Regions from separate parts of the Pseudomonas sp. LBUM1671 genome, predicted to be linked through region 3. Evidence: predicted binding sites of a transcription regulator. Region 3 holds the regulator's gene; each other region holds the start of a gene.
The links. The regulator FliA, encoded in region 3, starts transcription of late flagellar genes. The targets are predictions, from matches to a motif close to CTAAAGTTTNNNNNNNNNNNGCCGNTAA.
Positions count from the first base shown of each region.

Region 1: motA (flagellar motor stator protein MotA) is a predicted target of FliA. The motif match lies at 1,322-1,349, and genes of this name have one in related genera.
Region 2: ACA060_RS02115 (methyl-accepting chemotaxis protein) is a predicted target of FliA. The motif match lies at 809-836, and genes of this name have one in related genera.

Region 1 covers NZ_CP166782.1:550,958-553,226, forward strand. Annotated here, with positions in the region: gene ACA060_RS02465 (HDOD domain-containing protein) at 1-1,251, opposite strand, end outside; gene motA (flagellar motor stator protein MotA) at 1,418-2,269, shown strand.
Region 2 covers NZ_CP166782.1:457,373-459,641, reverse strand. Annotated here, with positions in the region: gene ACA060_RS02125 (cell division protein ZapA) at 88-390, opposite strand; gene ACA060_RS02120 (hypothetical protein) at 387-617, opposite strand; gene ACA060_RS02115 (methyl-accepting chemotaxis protein) at 892-2,269, shown strand, end outside.
Region 3 covers NZ_CP166782.1:1,748,631-1,750,899, forward strand. Annotated here, with positions in the region: gene fleN (flagellar synthesis regulator FleN) at 1-449, shown strand, start outside; gene fliA (RNA polymerase sigma factor FliA) at 446-1,186, shown strand; gene ACA060_RS07890 (chemotaxis response regulator CheY) at 1,354-1,725, shown strand; gene ACA060_RS07895 (protein phosphatase CheZ) at 1,748-2,269, shown strand, end outside.

The sequences.
Region 1 (2,269 bases), 1.2 Mb from region 3:
CACCAGGTTCAACCCCGCCGCTTCCTTCGCCAGTCCGGCGGTTTGATGCGCTCGCAAATTGGCGTGGGTGCGGTCGGCCATCAAAATCATCACCCGGCGCATGCCGCAGGCGACCAGCGCGTCCCGGGCCGAGGTGGTCAAGTGCATCGCATTGGTGAAGCGGCTCGGCTCGACCAGCAGTTCGGCACATTGTTTACGCCACGCCGTCAGGTCTTCGGCGGTTGGCGCCGGAGCGGGCAGCAAACCGGCGTGAATGCGGTTCATGCCCGATGGCCAGATCAGCGAGACGGCGGGGTGCCAGATGTCCGGCATTGCATGTTGGCGTGCGCTGTTGGCAGCCTGTTGGTGCAATTGCTGCTGCACGTCGCTCATCGGCATTTGCAGGTAAAGGCTGGTCAGGTATTGCCAGCGCTCACTGTGCGGACTGTCCCAGGCCTGTTGCGCCGACAGTGCCAGCCCGTTGGCCAGCAGCACGGTATTGGCGGGCTGATTGAGCCAGCGACGCAGGGTCGGATCGTCATCGAGACGGTTTTGCTGGCGCAGAGGGTGCTCGCTGTCGCGGGCAATGCGCAGGACTTTCACCAGTTCGCGCTGCTCGTTGAGCAGCAGTCGATAACCTTGCTGCACCCAGATCGGCAGGCGCCAGACATCCACCAGCGCCTGGCAGATGTCCAGCAGGCGAACGCCGAACAGATCCTTTTCGACTTTGCGCGCTGACTCGCCTTTATGAATGACCCGCAGCTCCCACTCTTCGAGCAATTGCGGATGAGTCAACGCCATCGGCCACAGCGGCGAGAGAAACAACAGGCTGCCCCAATGGATGTCCTGCCACAGACGCGCCAGGCGACCGGCAAAAAAACCGTTGGCCTGTTGCGTCGCATGCTGGCTGATCAGCTGCAGCTGACGCAACGCCACCGGTATCTGTGATTGAGGTTGGACAGGCAATCGGGCGAGCAATTCTTCGGTGCGTTTCAACCCGAGGCGATTGATCGCCACCTCAAGGTTTTCAGCAGGCTCGGTCATGCTGCCGTGGGTATGGCGGTTGGCTTCGCGAATCACACTCAAGGCCAGGGCCGGGCTGTCCTGCAATAATTCGGCGATGTCGCGCAGTGAGCTGCGGTTGTCGGCGAGGGCTTTGCAGACGCGGTCATGACTGTCTTGTGGAACCGGCAGGCGCACGCCATCGAGAAGCTTTATCCAGCCTTCAAGCGTGGTCGGTTTCGGGGTTGGTATGTTCGTTTCGTTAGCCATGGTTGGACGTGATCATCGTCTGCATTACCTATGCCCAGAGAGGGCTAAATTAGCTTTTCGCTTGAACTGGCTATAGTCTGGCGCAGTTTTGCCGATAAGTAGAAGAAGAGATTTTTTAACTTCCGAATATGACCTTGAACCCGACTCAGTAAGTGCTCTCCTACCTATGGCTAAAATAATCGGCATCATCGTCGTATTCGCGAGCGTGCTCGGCGGATACGTGCTCTCCCACGGCAAGATTGCCGCCCTGATTCAACCTTTCGAGGTGATGATTATCGGTGGTGCGGCCCTCGGTGCGTTCCTGCAGGCCAACCCTGGCCACATGTTCAAGCTCGTTCTCAAGAAAGCCCTGGGAATGTTCAGCTCGCGCTTCAACCACACGTTCTATCTGGAAGTGCTGGGCTTGATCTACGAGATCCTCAACAAAAGCCGCCGCGAAGGCATGATGGCGATCGAAGGCGACATTGAAGACGCCGCCGCGAGCCCGATCTTCGCCAAGTACCCGGCGGTCCTGAAAGATGAGCGCATGACCGCGTACATCTGCGATTACCTGCGCATCATGTCCTCCGGCAACATGGCTCCCCACGAGCTCGAAGGCCTGTTCGACATGGAGCTGACCAGCCTTAAGGAAGATTTGGATCATCCTTCCCATGCGGTGAACGGCATCGCCGACGCCATGCCCGGCTTCGGTATCGTCGCGGCCGTATTGGGTATCGTGGTGACCATGGCCTCCCTGGGTGAAAGCGATCAGAAAATGATCGGCCTGCACGTGGGGGCGGCACTGGTGGGTACCTTCTTCGGTATTCTCGCCGCCTACGGTTTCTTTGGCCCATTGGCCCATGCCCTGGCCCACGATGCCAAGGAAGAACTGAACGTCTACGAAGCCATCAAGGCCTCGCTGGTGGCTTCGGCTTCCGGCATGCCGCCATCGCTGGCGGTGGAATTCGGCCGCAAGGTTCTGTACCCGGCGCACCGTCCTAGCTTCGCTGAGCTGGAACAAGCGGTTCGCGGTCGCTAA
Region 2 (2,269 bases), 1.3 Mb from region 3:
AGAATAAGAGGCTGAAACACTGCAACAGCCGTGCCGATTGTATACAACACAATGGACAATCTATTCTTTGGTTGTGCGCAAAGCCGATCAGGCCTGATTGATCGTCTTGGAGATCACTTCAACCGTGGCGCTGACTTGCTCTTGGTAACGGTCGAGTTCCTGCTTGTGCTGCTTCTGCATTTCAATCTGCTGGGAGCACAGATTCATCGCGGCCAACACCAGCAGGCGGTCACCGATCAGCGTCGGGTACTTTCTTTTGGTATCGGCCAAGGCAGCTTTCAACATCAGCGCGGCGTCCAGCAGGGTTTGCTCTTCCCCGGCCGGCGCCTTGATCGAATAGTCCTCCCCCAGGATCGAGACGACTTTTACCCCTGCGGCGCCGTGATTCATGCGCTGACCGGGCCGGCGCTGACGCGCTCAACCAGGGCCTGGATGCGGGCCGCGGTGGCGCCTTGTTTCTCTTCCTGTTCCATCAGGTTCAGTTGCAGGCTTTCGTTTTCATCCTTGGCCTGGGCCAGTTCTGCACTCAGGGTCTGATTGGTGGCGAGCAGGCTCTGGTTCTGTTGCACCAGGTCGCTGACCAGCTGTTCCAATTGGCTTAGGGATGCTTCCAACATTTTGATTTTCCAAGCATTTCAAGGGGCGCGTACGATAAAGAAAAGTCACCACGGATGCCAGGGTTATTCGGGCGCAAGGCCTTGATTTTCCTGGCGGGCGACCTTCCTCGCGAGCTTTAAAGACTGTGATTGGCGGATCTGGTTCCTGCACTTCGTCGCCGGGGCCTGTCTGCGACAAAAACGCGCAGGCCCTCAAGACTTTAGTCGTATGACCGATAAGTCACTCACACGTCAGCTTCAGCGCCGCACGGGTGCGCTCACTTTGGTAAACAGCATGTCCCTTCGTAATATGAATATCGCACCGCGGGCGTTCCTCGGTTTCGCCCTGATTGGCGGTTTGATGCTGGTTTTGGGGGTGTTTGCCTTGAACCAGATGAGCAAGATTCGAGGCGCCGGCGAGAACATCGTCGAGAGCAGCGTGCCGAGCATCAAAGCGCTGGATGAGTTCACCCAACTGACCCTGCGCCTTCGGGTTCTGTCCTATCGCTTGTTGACCAACCGCGAACCCGACGTGCAGCAAAAAACCATCGAGCTGTTCGACCAGCGCAACCAGCAGATCCGCGCCGCACAGACAGAGTATGAAAAATTCATCAGCAGCCCTGACGAGCGTGCGGCTTACGACCAATACGTGCAGTTGCTTGGCCAGTACCGTCAGCTTGAAGACCGGATGAAGAGTCTGTCGCGCAACAACCAGGTGGAAGAACTGCGCACCTTGCTCAACACCGATCTGTTGAACAACTCTGAAGCCGTCAACGCCGTGCTCAACCGCCTGATGCTGATCAACAACCAACAGGCGGTCGACCTTAATCAGCAAGCAACGGATCAGTATTCCTCGGCGTTCACCCTGGTCGTCACCCTGCTGGTGATCGCCACCGGCCTGACACTGCTGTTCGCCTGGCTCCTGACCAACAGCATTACCAAGCCGATAGCCAACGCCTTGAGCGCGGCCGAAGAAATCGCCGAGGGCAACCTGACCCGCCCGATTCATGTCGATGGCGAAGATGAAGCCGGCCGCTTGCTGCTGGCCATGTCGAAGATGCAGGAAAAGCTGCGTGACACCCTGCAGCGGATTTCCGGCTCAGCCACGCAACTGGCGTCCGCCGCTGAAGAACTCAACAGTGTCACCGACGAAAGCGCTCGTGGCCTGACCCAGCAGAACAACGAAATCGAACAAGCCGCCACCGCCGTCAATGAAATGACCAGCGCCGTGGAAGAGGTCGCACGCAACGCCGTGAGCACGTCCGAAGCCTCGAAGAACGCCACCACCTCGGCCGGCGACGGTCGTGACCTGGTGCAGGAAACCGTCAGCGCCATCGAACGCATGAGCGCCGATGTGCAGAGCACCGCGACCCTGATTGGCGACCTGGCCAACGAGTCCCGTGACATCGGTAAAGTGCTGGACGTGATTCGCGGTCTGGCTGACCAGACCAACTTGCTGGCATTGAACGCAGCCATTGAAGCCGCGCGTGCTGGTGAAGCCGGACGTGGCTTCGCGGTGGTGGCGGATGAGGTACGTGCACTGGCGCATCGCACTCAGCAGTCGACCAGCGAGATCGAACGCATGATCGGCAGCATCCAGAGCGGCACCGAACACGCGGTGGACTCGATGCGCAACAGCACCGAACGTGCTGAGTCGACCTTGAACATTGCCC
Region 3 (2,269 bases):
GCATTGGTGACTCGGTAGTCAGTTTCGTTCGCGCCGCGCAAGAAGTTTTGCTGGTGGTCTGCGACGAGCCGACTTCGATCACGGATGCCTACGCGTTGATCAAACTGCTGAACCGCGACTACGGCATGAACCGCTTCCGCGTCCTGGCCAACATGGCCCAGAGCCCGCAGGAAGGTCGCAACCTGTTCGCCAAGTTGACCAAGGTCACGGACCGCTTCCTCGACGTCGCCCTACAATACGTTGGCGCGGTGCCTTACGACGAAAGCGTGCGCAAGGCTGTGCAGAAGCAGCGCGCCGTCTACGAAGCCTTCCCGCGTTCCAAGTGCGCCCTGGCGTTCAAGGCAATCGCGCAGAAGGTCGACACCTGGCCGTTACCTGCCAACCCGCGTGGGCACCTGGAGTTTTTCGTCGAGCGCCTCGTGCAACAGACCGCAGGACCCGTCCTATGACAGCCAGTGGCTACAACCTCTACAAGAAGTCGGCACGTGATGCGCAGTACGAGCTGATCGAGCGTTACGCGCCACTGGTCAAACGCATTGCTTACCACTTGCTGGCCCGTCTGCCGGCCAGTGTTCAGGTTGAAGACCTGATCCAGGCCGGGATGATTGGCCTGCTTGAAGTATCGACCAAATATGACGCCAGCAAAGGCGCGAGTTTCGAGACGTACGCGGGCATTCGAATCCGTGGCGCGATGCTCGATGAAGTACGCAAGGGGGACTGGGCGCCACGTTCGGTCCACCGCAATACCCGGATGGTCAGCGACGCAATTCGCTCGATTGAAGCTAAAACCGGTCGTGACGCTAAAGATCATGAGGTTGCGGCCGAACTCCAATTGAGTCTCGATGATTATTACGGGATTTTGAACGACACCCTGGGCAGCCGGTTATTCAGTTTCGACGATCTGTTGCAGGACGGCGAACACGAAGGGCTGCACGAGGATGGCGCGAGTGCACATCTGGAGCCGTCACGCGATCTGGAAGATGAACGCTTCCAGGCAGCGCTGGCGGACGCGATTGCCAATTTGCCGGAGCGTGAGCGACTGGTGTTGGCGCTGTACTACGACGAAGAGCTGAACCTCAAGGAAATCGGTGAGGTCCTGGGGGTCAGCGAATCGCGGGTCAGCCAGTTACATAGCCAGTGCGCGGCCCGTTTGCGGGGGCGTTTGGGGGAGTGGCGAGCGCGCTGAAGGCAGTGTGGGGACACTGCGAACGAGGCCGGTGGGGTGTTGAACTGCACCGGTCGCGATCTGTTGTGCTCCAGACAGTCATCGAATGCATTGCCGGATTGATTGAAATGGCGCGTCCAGGTGCTGGGCGCGTTTAAGACTGCTTGGAGGTCGAATTGGACAAGAACATGAAAATCCTCATCGTTGATGACTTCTCAACGATGCGGCGGATCATAAAAAACCTGTTGCGTGACCTTGGGTTCACCAACACGGTCGAGGCTGACGATGGCACTACCGCCATTCCGGTTCTCAACAGCGGGAGCATCGACTTTCTGGTAACGGACTGGAACATGCCTGGCATGACCGGTATCGATCTGCTGCGTCACGTACGCGCCGATGAAAAGCTCAAGCACCTGCCAGTGCTGATGGTGACTGCAGAAGCCAAGCGCGAGCAGATCATCGAAGCGGCCCAGGCCGGTGTTAACGGCTATGTGGTCAAACCCTTCACGGCCCAGGCGTTGAAAGAAAAAATCGAGAAGATTTTCGAACGCATCGGTTGATCCACTGCGCCACGGGGGAGCTATGGAGCATAAAGAATCTTCATTGGGCGATTTTGAATCGACCCTGAAAAAACACGCGGTCGAACTGGTCGAAAGCCTTGAAAAAGGCAGGTTCGGCGACGCCGTGCAACTGATCCATGAGCTCAATCAGACCCGTGACCGCGGCCTGTATCAGGAAGTGGGCAAGCTCACTCGCGAGCTGCATAGCGCGATCGTCAATTTCCAGATTGACCCGAACATGCCGCAAGCCGAGGAAGTGTCGCAGATCACGGACGCCACCGAGCGCCTGGGGTATGTGGTCAAGCTGACCGAGGCTGCCGCCAACCGCACCATGGACCTGGTGGAGAACGCCACGCCGCTGGTCAACAGCCTGAGCGAAGAAGCCCAGGCGTTGAGCACGGATTGGGGTCGGTTCATGCGTCGCGAAGTCGGAGCCGAAGAGTTCCGCGAACTGGCTCGGCGGGTCGACGGTTTCCTGACACGCAGCAGCGAAGACAATCGCACGGTGTCGAGCAACCTCAATGACATTCTGCTGGCCCAGGAT